3 regions of the Photobacterium swingsii genome follow, and region 3 is predicted to be linked to each of the others. Evidence: predicted binding sites of a transcription regulator. Region 3 holds the regulator's gene; each other region holds the start of a gene.
What was found. Region 3 encodes CRP, which controls carbon source genes, mostly activating them, when cyclic AMP is high. Its sites were predicted from a motif close to TGTGANNNNNNTCACA; they were not measured.

Region 1: a site for CRP is predicted at 1,692-1,707, ahead of cdd (cytidine deaminase). Genes of this name have one in related genera too.
Region 2: a site for CRP is predicted at 3,148-3,163, ahead of OCU77_RS13985 (NupC/NupG family nucleoside CNT transporter). Genes of this name have one in related genera too.

The regions. Positions count from the first base shown of each region.
Region 1 is NZ_AP024852.1:1,858,391-1,864,136, reverse strand. Features, by position in the region: gene OCU77_RS08850 (hypothetical protein) at 1-383, shown strand, start outside; gene OCU77_RS08845 (CidA/LrgA family protein) at 549-887, shown strand; gene OCU77_RS08840 (CidB/LrgB family autolysis modulator) at 890-1,570, shown strand; gene cdd (cytidine deaminase) at 1,815-2,699, shown strand; gene OCU77_RS08830 (DMT family transporter) at 2,854-3,729, shown strand; gene OCU77_RS08825 (hypothetical protein) at 3,814-4,218, opposite strand; gene purT (formate-dependent phosphoribosylglycinamide formyltransferase) at 4,535-5,710, shown strand.
Region 2 is NZ_AP024852.1:3,082,964-3,088,709, reverse strand. Features, by position in the region: gene glgX (glycogen debranching protein GlgX) at 1-2,043, shown strand, start outside; gene OCU77_RS13995 (hypothetical protein) at 2,075-2,302, shown strand; gene OCU77_RS13990 (TatD family hydrolase) at 2,292-3,089, shown strand; gene OCU77_RS13985 (NupC/NupG family nucleoside CNT transporter) at 3,308-4,573, shown strand; gene OCU77_RS13980 (XapX domain-containing protein) at 4,915-5,088, shown strand; gene deoC (deoxyribose-phosphate aldolase) at 5,457-5,746, shown strand, end outside.
Region 3 is NZ_AP024852.1:265,491-271,236, reverse strand. Features, by position in the region: gene OCU77_RS01255 (hydrolase) at 1-962, shown strand, start outside; gene OCU77_RS01250 (YheU family protein) at 1,060-1,278, shown strand; gene OCU77_RS01245 (phosphoribulokinase) at 1,358-2,227, shown strand; gene OCU77_RS01240 (OsmC family protein) at 2,323-2,727, opposite strand; gene crp (cAMP-activated global transcriptional regulator CRP) at 3,000-3,632, shown strand; gene OCU77_RS01230 (hypothetical protein) at 3,855-4,049, shown strand; gene OCU77_RS01225 (DUF1338 domain-containing protein) at 4,126-4,920, opposite strand; gene astD (succinylglutamate-semialdehyde dehydrogenase) at 5,021-5,746, opposite strand, start outside.

The DNA of each region.
Region 1 (5,746 bases), 1.6 Mb from region 3:
TTAACCCACAGGCGTTATATGATAAAACCTTCATACAGATCGAAGCTTATGAAGAAAATAACCATACCCACTTTGATCTTAACGCACTACTTGTTTCGCTAAACCATAAACTTATCTATCAAGGTCAACCTGCGATTGCGATTGAAATCGTGGCCACTCATGGCTTTCGTGTGCCGCTCCCCAATAAAACATGCCGACTGGTACATACATTCAAAGAGTCTAAATTCACCCAGTTTACAAACGATAAAACAGACAAAAACGAGCCGTCAGAGTCAGCAGCAGAACATATTGTAAAACACAGCATACTCCATCGTATTTCCGTACTCTTACTGGCTGCTGCTGGCGTTGCTTTGTTCTTTCTTGCCGACAATATCTTGTTATAGCGCTTTTACATTGCAAACATGCAATCCGCAACCAGCCTGTATTTAAGTCAGAATGCTTAAACTTGCCTCTCTCAATATACGCGAAATAAGTGTGGCATAGGTCACACTTATTTTGTATGATGAATCCACCAAACAAAAGCACCGCCATTGGCATCACATAAAAGCATGAGTTATCTACGCTCCTTCAGCATCATTCTCGTTTGCCTTTTCTTAGGTAAAGGAATTCAGGCATTACTTGGACTCGCGATACCCGGTAGCATCCTAGGGATGCTTATTCTCTTTGGTTTACTTTCAGCGGGTCTTATACGTTCTCATTGGGTGCAATCAGGCTGCCACTTATTAATTCGTTACATGGCATTATTGTTCGTTCCTGTCGGCGTTGGCTTAATGGACCATTTCGCACTCTTGAGTGCTAATAGCCTCCCTATTTTACTCAGTACTATCGGCAGCAGCTTAGTTGTCTTTCTTGTGATTGGTATTGCAGCGCACCATAAGGAAAAATAATGATCTGGTTAATCACAACCTTAGTCGTTTTTTACATCGCTCGTCTTATTTCCAAACGACTTCAACATCCTATCGTCAACCCATTACTTATCTGTCTTATCATTATTATTCCTTTGCTCATGTGGTTAAATGTGCCTTATGAGACTTACTTTGAGCAAAACAAATGGCTAAACGCCTTACTAGAGCCTGCCGTTGTTGCTCTTGCATTCCCACTGTACGAACAACTTTCACAAATCCGCGCTAAGTGGAAAACAATTTTTACTGTTTGCTTTATTGGTAGTGTTCTTTCTATGGTCACAGGTGCAGGCATCGCATTCGCACTAGGTGCAAATGTGGAGTTAGTGGCAAGTATTTTACCTAAATCAGTAACAACACCTATAGCTATGGCCGTTGCCGAGCAAATTGGTGGCGTGCCTGCCATTGCAGCTATCATGGTGATTATTGCTGGGCTATTTGGTGCCGTGCTGGGCTACCCTCTCTTTAAGCTGGCAGGCATTCAAGCACCAATAGCAAAAGGGCTAACAATGGGGACAGTTTCACATGCGCTTGGTACAGCGAAAGCCGCTGAAGAAAACTATCAAGAAGGGGCTTTTAGCTCACTGGCTTTAGTGATCTGTGGTGTTATGACCTCAATACTCGCCCCTGTACTGTTTCCTTTAATTGCAGCCATATTCGGCTATTAATACCTAGAAGGTTAATTAGCTAGAGTAATTTCATCATTAATGGGATTGGTATGGTTATGTGCAAGTAATCGAATACAAAACTAATCTATTGAAAAATAAGGATATCAATTTACGCTCGTTGTGTGACCTCACTCTCAGTTATGTAATGGGTGAAACAAGATAAATTACAACGTGACATGGATCACACTATTATTCTATCGAGCTGTCTACAATATTTCTCCATACACAAGACGGAGAAATCCACATGCACACTAAAGTAATGGATGCTTTAGGTTCTTTACCGGCTGATCTTGCAACCGCAATCAAGCCTATGCTGGAAGATGGCAATTTCGATGCAACCATCAGTGCAGAGCAATTCGACAACTTACTCAGCCAAACTCACATGACTGACAGCGAATTGCGCGTTGCGCTGCTTCCTCTTGCAGCCACGTATTCTGTCTCTCCCCTTTCTCATTTTTGTGTAGGTGCTGTCGTTCGAGGCAACTCTGGTCGCCTATACTTCGGCGGCAACATGGAATTTGCCGGTGCAGCACTTTCACAAACCGTTCACGCAGAACAATCAGCAATTAGTCACGCTTGGGTTAAAGGCGAAACGGGTGTTAAAGATATCACCATCAATTACAGCCCTTGCGGTCATTGTCGCCAATTCATGAATGAACTTAGCACTGCTGACACAATTAAAGTTCAGCTGCCAGAGCGAGAAGAAAAGACACTGCAACAATACTTACCAGAGTCATTCGGCCCAAGCGATCTAGGTATCACTGATAGACTCTTAGCTGAAAAAAATCACGGTCTAGGCGTTGAAGAAGAAAGCGAGCTTGTTCAAGCCGCGTGTCAAGCTGCTAACCGTGCTCATGCGCCTTATACCAAGAACTTCAGTGGCGTTGCTTTAAAAGCTGATGACGGTCGTATTTTTGTTGGCATGTACGCTGAGAATGCGGCATTCAACCCAAGTCTTCCACCGTTGCAAGTTGCACTAATCAACATGAATATGGCGGGCTACGAATTAAACCGCATTGCTGAAGCCGCACTTGTTGAACAAAGTAGTAGTATTAGCCACCTTGCTGATACACAAAATACACTAGAAGCACTCAACCCAGATATTCCATTAACTTATAGCGCACTGTAAGTTATACGGTATCTGTTAAAGACAGTTTTAGTTACAGCAGAAAAGCGATGTCCCTTATTGGCATCGCTTTTTTCATTTGTGCTTGGTGATATAAGTTCACAGGCGTATGATTCTGCAAATTATTCACACTATTCATCAGACAGTGCCCTTACTCATGTCTCAACATCATAATCCAATCCAAGGTGCGAGCTGGATGCTCACCGCAGGCTTAGCGTTTGCCATTGTAAATAGCCTAGCTCAAGTACTGAGCGTGAAACTTCACCTGCCTTCGACTACCGTTGCATTTATTCAATACTTTATTGCCTTAATTGCAATGTTACCTTGGCTTAAATCATTAGGGCTACGCCAAGCACTGCGCACCCAACATTTCGGTTTACACTGTTTTCGGGTATTTCTTTCCGTTATCGGTATTCAACTATGGCTATGGGCGTTAGCTTATCCTGTTCCTATTTGGCAGGGTATCGCTCTGCTAATGACCTCACCATTATTCGCCACCATAGGCTCAGGCCTTTTCTTACGTGAACGCGTAGGCGCCGCCCGCTGGTTCGCGACGGTCGCTGGCTTTGTCGGCGCAATGATCATTCTTGAGCCTTGGAGTGATGATTTTAGCTGGGCCACACTACTGCCAGTTGGGGCTGCGTTCTTCTGGGCAAGTTATTCGCTTATGGTAAAAAAAATGTCAGCGCACGATTCTCCAACCACTATGGTTGTCTACCTACTGCTGCTGATAACACCTTTCAATATTTTGCTAGCCGTGCCTGACTTTACAATGCCAAGCTCGCTAGAAACCTGGGGACTCTTAGTCGGGGCTGGTCTGTTAACCGGATTAGCGCAATGGGCCATCGCGAAAGCCTATGCCGTTGCTGACGCGTCGTTTGTGCAACCTTTTGATCACGCAAAATTGCCGCTAAATGTTCTTGCTGGCTGGATTGTATTTGGTTGGGCACCACCAGGGCGATTATGGCTAGGCGCTGCGATCATTATTGCTTCCGTTGCCTTCATTACCCATTGGGAAAGTCGTAAGAAATAACGATATTTATTTTTTAGAATATACAAAAACGCCACCTTCAATGAAGGTGGCGTTTTGCTTTCAATTCAATGCTAACTCATCAAATCAGAAACGAATACGAAAGCCCAATGCAGCTTCAAGATCCAAATCTACTTCTTCAACCACATACAAAGATGGACCTAACTCACCATAAAGCTCGAAACTATTGATCGGCAGTTCAAACCCTACGCCAGAACGCACACCTACTTTCTTATTGTGGTGATCAACGTACTGAGCACCAACGAAAGTGTATAAGCTATCAAGTTTGCGGTTATCCGTTAATGAACCTAGGTTAAATGTTTTATCAAATGCGACACCAAACTTTTCAACACCCAATGAAAGACGTAAATCGTCATGTTTATATTGAATGCCAGACATCGGGCTACCCAAAAACACACCGATACCTTTTGATGCGTGTGCCGAGAAAGGAACGGCTGCAATCAATGCTAAACCCACTAACAACTTTTTCATTGGTTATTTACCTATTTATGACGCTCAAAACAAAACAGGAGCACTGAGCTTCCCTGCTGAATACCTATACTCTAGCGGTTCGTACCTTGTTTAACGAGCTTAGCACCTAAACTCTGACAATCATTTTACAAAAGCAAAGGAACGTTTTCTGATAAACCAATATGCACAGTAATAAATCAGTAAGTAGCTCTTACTTATCCTGTCGTCTGATTAACTCTTAGCCAAGCACTCGCAAACAACCGCGCAATCGTTTGCGCGAAAGCTAAAATCAGGTATGATCGCACGCAGTTTACATACTCATTCGTAAGGATTATCAATGTTAGGTTCAGCTACCCGCCCTGATGCAACACGTGTTCTTCTTCTTGGTTCTGGTGAGTTAGGTAAAGAAGTTGCCATTGAGTGCCAACGTTTAGGTTTAGAGATCATTGCAGTAGATCGCTATGCAGATGCACCAGCTATGCATGTGGCGCACCGCAGTCACGTCATTGATATGTTAGATAGCGAAGCATTAAAACGTATTATTACGTTAGAAAAGCCGCATTACGTTGTACCTGAAATTGAAGCAATCGCGACGGATACATTGGTTGAGCTTGAAGCGGAAGGCGTAAATGTTGTACCTACAGCAAATGCAACAAAACTCACCATGAACCGTGAGGGGATTCGTCGATTAGCCGCGGAAACATTAGCGATTCCAACCTCACCTTACGAGTTTTCAGAACAATATGATGATTTCGTTGCCTCAGTAGAGCGCATTGGTACACCTTGTGTGGTTAAACCTATTATGAGCTCATCAGGTAAAGGTCAGAGCGTGATTAAAACACCAGCCGATATCGAATCAGCTTGGAAGTATGCGCAAGAAGGCGGTCGTGCCGGTGCTGGTCGCGTTATCGTCGAGGGTTTTGTTGAATTTGACTACGAAATCACTCTACTAACGGTTCGTGCGGCTGATGGCGTGCATTTCTGTGCCCCAATCGGCCATCGTCAAGAAGATGGTGACTACCGCGAGTCATGGCAGCCACAGCAAATGTCTGACAAAGCACTGGCTGCAGCGCAAACAGTGTCAGAAAAAGTGGTTAACGCATTGGGTGGTTATGGCTTATTCGGTGTGGAGCTATTTATTAAAGGTGATGAAGTACTCTTTAGTGAAGTATCCCCTCGCCCACACGACACTGGCATGGTTACGCTTATCTCACAAGAGCTCTCTGAATTCGCGCTACACGTACGAGCATTCTTAGGCTTACCGATTAACAGCATTAACCAGTTTGGCCCATCAGCGTCTGCTGTAGTCCTTGCAGAAGGCACATCTCAGAATATTCGCTTTGACAACTTAACAGCGGCACTAGCACGTCCACATACACAAGTGCGTTTATTTGCTAAACCTGAAATTGACGGTCGCCGCCGCTTAGGTGTTGCGTTAACACGTCGTGACAGTACAAAAAAAGCGATTGAAGATGCAGTTGCAACTGCTGCTGATATTAAAGTCATTTTCTGATCGAGTATTTGATAATGCTCAAACAGTCACTTAGTT
Region 2 (5,746 bases), 1.0 Mb from region 3:
GGTAAAGCCTATCCGTTAGGGGCGTCGGTTAAGAAAACCGGGGTGAATTTTAGCTTATACTCCAAGCATGCCACCCAAGTTGTATTGCACCTCTTTCATCACCGTAACGACAGTGAACCATTCCTTTCTTTCGACCTCGATCCTTCTATTCATAAGCGCGGCCATTATTGGTTTGTGTTTATTGCCAATATCAATCATGGCCAAGTGTATGCCTTTCAAGTAGATGGTCCATGGCAGCCTGATAAAGGGCTGAGGTTTGATAAAAACAAAGTGCTGCTTGATCCCTACAGCCACGCCATCTGTTTTAGTGATAACTACCAAAGGCAACGAGCAATCGATGCGGGCTCCAACATGGATGCTTGCATGAAAAGCGTGGTCGTTGATCATCAGACGTTTGATTGGCAAGACAGTCAATCGCCTCGTCACTCGTTAACCGATACCGTGATCTATGAAATGCATGTGGCCGGTTTTACGCAGCATCCAAATTCCGGTGTCGAGCAGGCTAAGCGTGGTACCTATGCCGGCATTATCGAAAAAATCCCCTACCTCAAATCGTTAGGGGTCACTGCGGTTGAATTGATGCCTGTGCAGCAGTTTGATACTTCGGATGCCCCCGAAGGCCGAGATAATTATTGGGGTTATAGCCCGATTAACTTTTTCGCCGTGCATGCGGGTTACAGTATTGAGCAAGATCCGTTAGCCGCTATCAATGAATTTAAGCTGTTGGTCCGTGAGCTGCATAAAGCGGGGATTGAAGTGATTTTGGATGTGGTGTTCAACCACACCGCGGAAGGCGATGAGAATGGCCCTACCTTTTGTTTCAAAGGGCTACAGAATCGCACTTATTATCTGACCGATAAAGAAACGGGCAAATACGCCAATTACAGTGGCTGTGGAAACACCTGTAATGCGAACCACAGTGTTTTGCGCCGAATGATCATCGATGCACTCCACTTTTGGGTCACCGAAATGAAAGTGGATGGTTTTCGCTTTGATTTGGCGTCGGTATTAGCCCGAGACGGTGATGGTATCCCGATGCGTCAACCACCGTTACTTTGGTCTATCGATTCCGATCCTATTTTAAGCAGTACTAAAATTATCGCCGAAGCCTGGGATGCGGCAGGTTTGTATCAAGTCGGTTCTTTCATTGGTGATCGTTGGAATGAGTGGAACGGTAAGTACCGTGATGATGTTCGTACTTTTTGGCGAGGCGATGCCAATTGTATTAGCCGCTTTGCATCACGTATTTTAGGCTCGCCCGATATTTATGGTCGCCAGCATCATTCTCCTCACCGCTCGGTGAACTTTATATGTGCTCATGACGGCTTTACCCTTAATGATTTAGTGAGCTACAACGAAAAACATAATTGGGCCAATGGGGAGGAGAACCGTGATGGTGATAACCATAATATTTCCTGCAATTATGGCGTTGAAGGGCCAACTGACATTGTCGAAATAGAAAGTCTGCGTCACCGCCAATGTAAAAATATGATGGCTACCCTGTTTTTGTCGTTAGGGACACCCATGATCAATATGGGCGATGAAGTACGACGTACCCAGCAAGGCAACAATAATGCGTATTGCCAAAATAACGAACTCAGTTGGTTTGATTGGACGCTGGTGGACAAGTATCCAGATTTACATCGCTTTGTGGCCTTATTGAGTAAGCTACGTAGCGCTGAACCAACGCTTGAATGGAATATGCACCGTTCACTGAACTCGGTACTCGATTCGGTTGAAATATGCTGGCACGGTGTTGAGCCGAATCAACCTGACTGGGGCGAGCGCTCTCACTCCTTGGCCTTAACGGTTATTCATCCTCTAACTAACGATGAGCTCTATGTGGTGTGCAATGCGTACTGGGATCCACTGGAATTTACCATTCCCGATTGTGATCAAAGTGATTGGCATTTGGTGATAGATACGTCAGCAGAAAGCCCGCATGATATTTATGCTATTGATGATGCACCACGTTATCCTCACAATAGTATCTTGGTGAAAGGGCGAAGCATGGTGGTGATGGTCGCTAAAACGCCTGATTAGCCGTAGTTGGGTCAAGTGATTAGGAAAGAGTATGTTACAGCAAATTAAGCAGGGGATAGGGCGTGTTATCGCAGGCTACGGCGCATGGTGTCAGCACATGGGGCTAACAGCGGAGAACCGCCGTAGCTGCGCGCCTGTGCGGTATGATCTCCATGATCCTCGCCATCCTAGTTATAGTCAGTGTGGTAAGCGTGATGGTATCGGTGATGGTTGTAAACAATCATCACCGAGCGTTAAAGGAAACCAGCATGCTGATTGATAGCCATTGCCATTTTGACTTTGCGCCCTTTGCACAAGATCCTGCCCATTACCTTGCTATGGCGCAGCAGCACGGTGTTGAGAAACTCGTCGTGCCTGCCATAGGGCAGCGAAACTGGCCATTAGTCATGGAGCTTGCTGCGCAGTTTCCTACTATTTACTTTGCCCTTGGTTTACATCCTTTCTTTAGTGCTGAACACAGTGAAGACGCAGTGGCACAGCTAGATCATCTGTTAGCTCAACAGCAAGCAAACTGTCAGTGCGTGGCGATTGGAGAGTGCGGGTTAGATTTTGCCGTTGCCGATAAAGGCAGCGAGCCTCAAGCGCAGCGTCAGCAACAACAAGCTTGGTTAGCAGAGCAGTTAGAGCTCGCCAACCGTTATCAGCTCCCCGTGATACTGCATTGCCGCAATGCCTTCCCTGAACTGCTGAAACTATTGAGACAAAATCCACCCAAACGGGGTGGTGTGTATCATGCTTTTAGTGGCAGCTATCAGCAAGCAACCCAGCTAGTTGATCTAGGTATCAAAATTGGGGTTGGTGGGACGATTACTTATAGTCGTGCGCATAAAACTCGCACTACAATGACTAAGTTGCCATTGGCAGCCTTAATGCTAGAAACTGATTCACCCGATATGCCCGTTGCCGGTTTTCAAGGACAGCCTAATCGTCCTGATCGCTTACGCAATGTATTGCAAAGCCTTGCGACTCTCAGAACGGAATCTGAACGCGAAATAGCAAGGGTTACGAGCTTAACTACTGCTGAACTTTTCGCCATTCCTTTGTGAGATCGATCTCAAAAGACAAACGTTTGCGTTAACCGATTGCGTTAATCGCTTGCTTTGATGTGATCCTTGTCACGCTTAGCGTTAAACTTTCACATCCTTTCCTTGGAAAGTGTGAACTTGGCATTACTTTATCAGCCCTAGCATCAGTATAATGCGCCCAACTCATTTATGAGCCTAATTGTCGAGACGCCAAATTTAACTAAAGGATGCCATAAACCATGAGCCTGTTTATGAGCCTGGTTGGGATGGCGGTATTGCTAGCAATCGCAGTGCTGTTATCGGACAACCGCAAAGCTATTAATCTACGTACTGTTGGTGGCGCTTTTGCCATCCAATTCTGTTTAGGTGCATTCGTTCTGTATGTACCAGTTGGTCGTGATGTGCTTTACGGCATGTCACAAGCTGTAGCAAATGTAATTGGCTACGGTAATGACGGTATTAACTTCCTATTCGGTGGTTTAACGTCAGATAAAATGTTTGAAGTGTTCGGTGGCGGCGGTTTCGTATTCGCATTGCGTGTACTACCAGTTATCGTATTCTTCTCTGCATTGATCAGCGTACTTTACTACCTAGGTGTGATGCAGGTTGTTATCAACGCACTAGGCGGTGGTCTACAGAAAGCACTGGGTACATCTCGTGCGGAATCTATGTCTGCAACAGCGAACATCTTCGTAGGTCAAACGGAAGCACCATTGGTGATTCGTCCGTTCGTACCTAAAATGACTCAATCTGAGCTGTTTGCAGTAATGTGTGGTGGTCTAGCATCTGTAGCGGGTGGTGTACTAGCAGGTTACGCATCAATGGGTGTACCTCTAGAATACCTAATCGCAGCATCTTTCATGGCTGCACCAGGTGGTCTACTGTTTGCTAAAATCATCAAGCCTGAAACTGAAGAGCCAATTGAGCAATTAGCTGGCGACGAAGCACATGGCGATGACAAACCAGCTAACGTGATTGACGCAGCAGCGGCAGGCGCATCTTCTGGTATGCAACTAGCACTTAACGTAGGTGCAATGCTACTAGCATTCATCGGTTTGATTGCACTAATCAACGGTATGCTAGGTGGTATCGGTGGTTGGTTCGGTATGCCTGAACTAACACTAGAGCTAATCCTTGGTTACATCTTCTCTCCACTTGCATTCCTAATCGGTGTGCCATGGGAAGAAGCAACCATCGCAGGTTCTTTCATCGGTCAGAAACTGGTAGTGAACGAATTCGTTGCTTACCTAAACTTTGCCCCTTACCTAGGTGAAGCGGCTGAAGTTGTTCTTTCTGAGAAGACCAAAGCAATCATCTCATTCGCACTTTGTGGTTTTGCTAACCTTTCTTCTGTAGCAATCCTACTAGGTGGCCTTGGTGGTCTAGCACCAAGCCGTCGTCATGACATCGCACGTTTCGGTATGAAAGCCGTTGCTGCAGGTACATTATCTAACCTAATGTCTGCAACAATTGCTGGTCTATTCGTGACTATCAACGCAATGTAATACGACACCTCGTCGAATTGAAAAACGCCACGGCTTTGCTGTGGCGTTTTTGTATCTGCTAATTACCCTAGATGCTGAATCATAACGAAGTGAAGTTTTATGCTTTCGTTGTTTGTTCACAGCGACCTCCAATGCACTTATGCATGAATAATCTGATGGTTTTTATTCTTTCAACAAAATAGGTAAAAACCTAGGTCGAGCTTAAAATTAAAGCCATAAAATCGATTGCGCTCCCTTTTATGGCCATTCACTTTGCTAACATTAGTTGCATGAACAAGGTCGGATAGAGCGAGATAAGGTCTACACTCATAGTTGAATTTCACAGCACAAAGAGAGCTGTTATGGGTGAAGTATTATTATCTATCTTTGCTGGTTTCATTGTCGGTATGTTGTTTTCGGCGATCAAGCTGCCCATTCCTGCACCACCTGTGTTATCTGGGGTGATGGGGATTGTCGGTGTTTACTTAGGTGGGATTTCGTATCAATGGATTGTTGAGCGATTTTTCACTGGATAAATCGAAGAGTGTTTATTTCAAGTTATTGAAAGTAATGAGCTTAGTTTGAATTTTGTAGGTAAACATATTGTCTACACCTGGAAACACGACTTTGATGGTGGCATGAATCTTACCTTGGTATGATGGGGTTATCATCCAAATGCGATGAGTGCTTTAACAGCATTCCCTAACGTGATGGGAGATGTCACGTTTCTGCTGTGAATGGCAAAAGCAAGGTGTACCCTCCACCTTGCGCGGTGAAAAAGGATGTCGATTGAGTGCAATAATGAGATTGCCTCGATTCTTCAAGGAGCAAGTCCGCTCAGTGAGCAGTTCACGCTGTGTGAGCTGTTTGACTTAGTAATGATAATTGGACTCTGGAGATAGTCATGAGCGAATTAAAAACTGCTGCACTACGCGCACTAAAATTAATGGATCTTACCACTCTTAACGATGACGACACTGATGCAAAAGTGATCGAGCTTTGTAAGAACGCTAAGACAGCCGTAGGCAATACTGCAGCAGTATGTATCTACCCACGCTTTATCCCAGTTGCTAAAAAGCAACTACGTGAGCAAGGTACACCAGATGTACGTATCGCAACTGTTACTAACTTCCCACACGGTAACGACGACATTGAAATCGCAGTAGCTGAAACAAAAGCAGCTGTTGCATACGG
Region 3 (5,746 bases):
TTCGTCGCAAACCGCTATTCACACCACACACTCAGCGGCTGGAAACCCCAGACGGTGATTTTCTCGATATCGCATGGACAGATGTGCCAAGTAACCATCAAGAAGTGAATAAAACCCACTGCCACTCACCACGGCAGCCGATTATGATCCTGTTTCATGGATTAGAAGGCAGCTTCAATAGCCCCTATGCCAACGGCTTATTGCACGCCGCAATGCAGCAAGGTTGGTTGGGCGTCATGATGCACTTTCGTGGCTGTAGTGGTGAGATGAATCGCCAAGCCCGAAGTTATCATTCAGGTGAAACCAGCGATGCACGCTTTTTCATTCAATGGATTAGACAACAATTTCCTGACTCTCCCTTGTTTGCGGTTGGCGTGTCACTGGGTGGCAACATGCTGGTTAACTACCTTGCCGAACATGGTGACGACAGCGAGCTCTGCGCAGCACAGGTCATTTCGCCCCCATTAGATTTGGGCGCCTGCGCTGAGCGTATTGAGCAAGGTTTCTCTAAAGTCTATAAACAATACCTGCTCAGCTCGATGAAAAAGAACATCAGCAAGAAGATGAACCTGTTGCCCGATGCGCTACCTTTAGATCAATCTGGTATCAATGCGATTAGCACCCTGCGCCAGTTTGATGATCTGGTAACTGCACCGCTGCACGGCTATCAAGACGCCAGTGACTATTACCAGCGTTGCAGTGGCTTACAGCGTTTGCATCAGGTCACTGTACCCCTGCGTATCATTCATGCCAAAGATGACCCTTTCATGACCCATGATGTTATCCCTTCACAGCCGCTCCCAGCCCACATTGACTATCACCTGAGTCCTAATGGCGGCCATGTGGGCTTTTTAACGGGATCATGGCACAAGCCCACCTTCTGGCTTGAAACAACCGTGCCCGCTTGGTTTGCGCCTTTTGCTGCGGTAAACACTCAACCTAGCCACAGCACGTCAGAGTAAAGCCTGATCCATCACGCTTTGCTTGCCTTGAACCGCCTTAACCACTGATAATAATGTTATCAGTGGTTACCTCCTCCTAAAGCAGTAAGTGGTTGTTATGATTATTCCTTGGCAAGACATCGCCCCAGATACCCTCGATAACCTGATCGAACACTTTGTTCTACGTGAAGGCACCGATTACGGTGAGCACGAAAAAACCTTAGAACAAAAAGTTCAACATGTTCGCCAACAGCTTGCCCAAGGCGAAGCCGTAGTGATGTTTTCTGAATTACATGAATCAGTCGATATTAAGCTTCGTCGAGATCTCAATTTCTAATACTCGACATCGCTTACACTTGATCTAATCGCAACATCCTGTTAATAACTCATCGTTAATCTTAACGACAGGGTTTGTCATGTCTGCAAAACACCCCATCATTGCAGTAACAGGTTCATCCGGTGCGGGCACCTCGACCACTTCAGAAGCCTTCCGCAAAATGTTCAATATGATGAGCATCAATGCGGCTTGGCTGGAAGGCGATAGCTTCCACCGCTTTACACGCCCCGAAATGGACGTCGAAATACGTAAAGCCAAAGAACAGGGCCGCCATATCAGCTATTTTGGCCCCCAAGCGAACGATTTCCCGCAACTCGAACAGTTTTTCCATCAGTACGGTGAAGACAGTACCGGCAAATTCCGCCGCTACCTGCACACCTTTGATGAAGCCGTGCCTTATAACCAAATGCCAGGCTCTTTCACCCCATGGCAAGAGCTACCTGAAAATACCGATCTCTTATTTTATGAAGGCTTACATGGCGGGGTCGTCGACGGTGAAACCAATGTTGCGCAGCATGTTGATCTCTTGATTGGCATGGTACCAATCGTCAACTTAGAGTGGATTCAAAAAATTGTTCGTGACACCCGTGACCGCGGTCATTCTCGTGAAGCTGTAATGGAATCTATTGTGCGCTCGATGGATGATTACCTCAATTACATCACGCCGCAGTTTTCACGGACTCATATTAACTTCCAGCGTGTTCCCACCGTGGATACCTCGAACCCACTTAGCGCCAAAGGGATCCCGAGTTTAGATGAAAGCTTTGTGGTGATCCGTTTTCGTGGGATCAAGAATGTCGACTTCCCGTACTTATTGTCGATGATCCAAGGCTCATTCATGTCACGCCACAATACCTTGGTGGTACCGGGCGGCAAAATGAGCTTTGCGATGGAGCTAATAATGCGTCCTCTGATCCAGCAGCTGATTGAAACAGGGAAAATCGGCTAGTCGCGGTTTAATTGCCGTGTGAAACAAATAACAGCAAAACGGAGACCTCAAGTCTCCGTTTTTATCATGCTGCTACAGTTTACCTAGCAATAGATTTATGCGGCGATCACTTCGTATGAATGCGTCAATTCAACCCCTTCACCCAGCATCAAACAAACCGAACAATATTTCTCGAGCGAATTAGCGACGGTTGTTGCCACCAAGGCTTCATCAAGATCATGTCCCGTCACCACAAAATGCAAATTTGCCGAGGTAAAAATACGTGGGGCTGTCTCGCGGCGCACCGAGGAAATTTGTGCTTCGCAGCCCGTGATACGTTGATCTGCAGATTGTAAACCATCAACAACATCGACCGAACTACAACCACCAGCCGCCATCAAAACCAACTCCATTGGACTGGGTGCTTTTTCGCCACCATTGCCGTCCATCACCACACTATGACCCGAATTTGACTGGGCAAGAAAAGTCATTCCTTCTACCCATTTCACACGTGATTGCATTGCTTTCTCCTTAGTGTTTTGGCGTCAATTCTGCATAATCTAACAACCGTGTGATCATGTGCACACTTATGAGTACAAAATGACGATTTCAGATAGATCAATATCAAGAAATGCCCACCGAAAAAAGTTAAACTCTCAATTAATTATTCAAGTGAGCTTGCAGCCCAGCGGCTGACTTAATATCCTAACCAGCGAGCAATTCTATTGTTAAGCCCAGACTGAAATTATAGGGATGTCGTTGTTGGGCAACAAACGCAGAGGAAGTTAGTAATATGGTTCCAGGTAAACCTCAAACAGATCCAACACTAGAGTGGTTTCTTTCACATTGCCACATTCACAAGTACCCATCAAAAAGCACTTTGATTCATGCGGGTGAGAAAGCGGAAACTCTCTACTATATTGTAAAAGGTTCTGTTGCTGTTCTTATCAAGGATGAAGAAGGCAAAGAGATGATTCTTTCTTACCTAAACCAAGGTGACTTCATCGGTGAACTTGGCCTTTTCGAAGAAGGTCAAGAACGTACAGCTTGGGTTCGTGCGAAGACACCTTGTGAAGTTGCTGAGATTTCATTTAAGAAATTCCGTCAGCTAATCCAAGTTAATCCAGACATCTTGATGCGCTTGTCTGCACAGATGGCAACTCGCCTTCAAGTAACAAGCCAAAAAGTGGGCGACCTTGCGTTCTTAGACGTAACGGGTCGTATTGCACAGACGCTACTTAACCTAGCGAAACAACCTGATGCAATGACGCACCCAGACGGTATGCAAATCAAGATCACCCGTCAAGAAATCGGTCAAATCGTAGGTTGTTCACGTGAAACCGTTGGTCGTATCTTGAAGATGCTTGAAGAACAGAACCTGATTTCTGCACACGGTAAAACTATCGTGGTATACGGTACTCGTTAATCTGTTGATTTATCGATTATCACTAGAAAAAAGCCGCTTTTGCGGCTTTTTTTATATCGGAAAAACACCATACCTATGGCGTATATCTAAATCCAAATTTGCTAACCTTGTCACTGATTCTTCACTTGCTAACTACGCCACCTTTGCTACATTGTGCATAACAGACGTCGATGGACGACGTCACCTCTTCCCCGACAAAATCGGCATCATGGAGTTCGTGATATGGATATCGAACGTTTTTCTCCGTACAACACTAACACCCCACCACCGAGCGTGATTGCCCCACTACCCACAACTGTTGAGATGACAGGGTTCAGTGGCCAACGTCACTTTCTCGAACAACATATCTCATTAGCGAATACGCCGCAGCGCCAAGAAGGCTCGCAGTGGTCACCGCCTTTAGAAAGCCTGTATTAAGCCACAGATAGAACAAAGGCCATGCTATCAACATGACCTCTGCGTGAAACGCTGGGATTGGCCGGAACATTGCACTCTAGCTGTCGGTACTTTCAAAGATCTTATCCGCCGACGCAGCGACAAATCCGGTATAAAGCTCACCATCGGCTTGCGGGTAGCGCTTGGCAAATTCATAAAAACCACCAGGGATCGTTTTTACCCCATCTAAAAAAGCGACAGGGACTTTATCTGCCATGGTAGAAGACTGCTCTAACATCTCTTCAGGACTGCCTTTCACTTCTCCACCCGATACATTGATGGCAAAGCCATTATGTGCCAATAAGTGATTCACCTCGGCCACTTCAGTAAATTGTTCTAGTTGGTTAATGCTAACCGTAAAGTGATTCGCGCCAAAGCCATGCGCCGCTAACCACCCTGCATATTCACTCTCTGCGGCTAACATCTCATACGTTTCAAAATCAATGTCCCACAAACGGCCGCCATACAAGAAGGCAGGATCTTTCACCGCTTGCTCTGGCACTTGATCAATCAAACTACGTACCGATTGCTGCAATAATGAGGAACACTGACCCACCAATAGCTCACTAATAAACACTTTTGGCGCCGCAGGGTTTGGGTGTTCAAAATGCTCAGCGTAGAGTTTTTTAGACTCAAAATGGTAAGTGCCACAAGGTTTGTAACCAATCGCAATAAAGGGTGCGGCTAGCACATCCAGTCCGACTTTCGGTAAGTTAAATGTGCGCAACGCAATATGGTCATTCAGTAGCGGCTCATCTTCGGTCAGTAATGTATGTACTTGATCCGCTGATGGGCACAGGCGTTGAATATAGTCTTGCCATAAGTTGTTAAACAGTTGCTCTACTCTTTCCATGTTGAGATGCTCCCCGCTGGTGATGGATGTAGAAGTGCCCTGATTCGACCTAATCAGTATGGCACTTCTTTTTTAGTTTGATGATGTCTGCTCAACTTGCTTACAAAGTAATACCTGGCGATAGCTGTGCAGGTAGCTCAGCTTGTTCACCCTCCATCGATGCCATAGGGTACGCACAGTAGTCAGCGGCATAGTAAGCACTCGGACGTAAGTTACCTGATGCGCCAGGACCACCAAATGGAGCATCCCCACTCGCACCAGTCAGCTGACGGTTACGGTTCACTATGCCTGCACGGATATGGTCAATAAAATATTGCCACTCACTATCATCGGTGGAGATCAAACCAGCCGATAAGCCGTAGCGGGTATTATTTGCCAAGGTAACGGCTTGGGCTAAATCCTCGTAACGTACGACTTGCAATAATGGACCAAAGTATTCTTCATCAGGCAAGTCAGCAATGGCACTCACTTCAATGATGGCCGGTGAGACAATCGCCCCTTGACCACGTTTCGCTTCAAGCAGAACCTCTCCCCCAAGGCGCACCAAATTCGCTTGCGCGGCAATAATGCCATCAGCAGCTTGTATTGATATTTGTGGCCCCATAAAAGGCTGAGGATCAGCAAATGGCCCATCAATGCGTAGCTGCGCCGTTGCTTCAACTAAGCGCGCAACAATGGCATCACCCACTTCACCTTTGGGTAAATACAAACGGCGGGCACAGGTACAACGCTGGCCAGCGCTAATGAACGCTGATTGAATTATGGTGTATACCGTGGCTTCCACATCACCGTGGGCATTTGAAATCACCATAGGGTTATTGCCGCC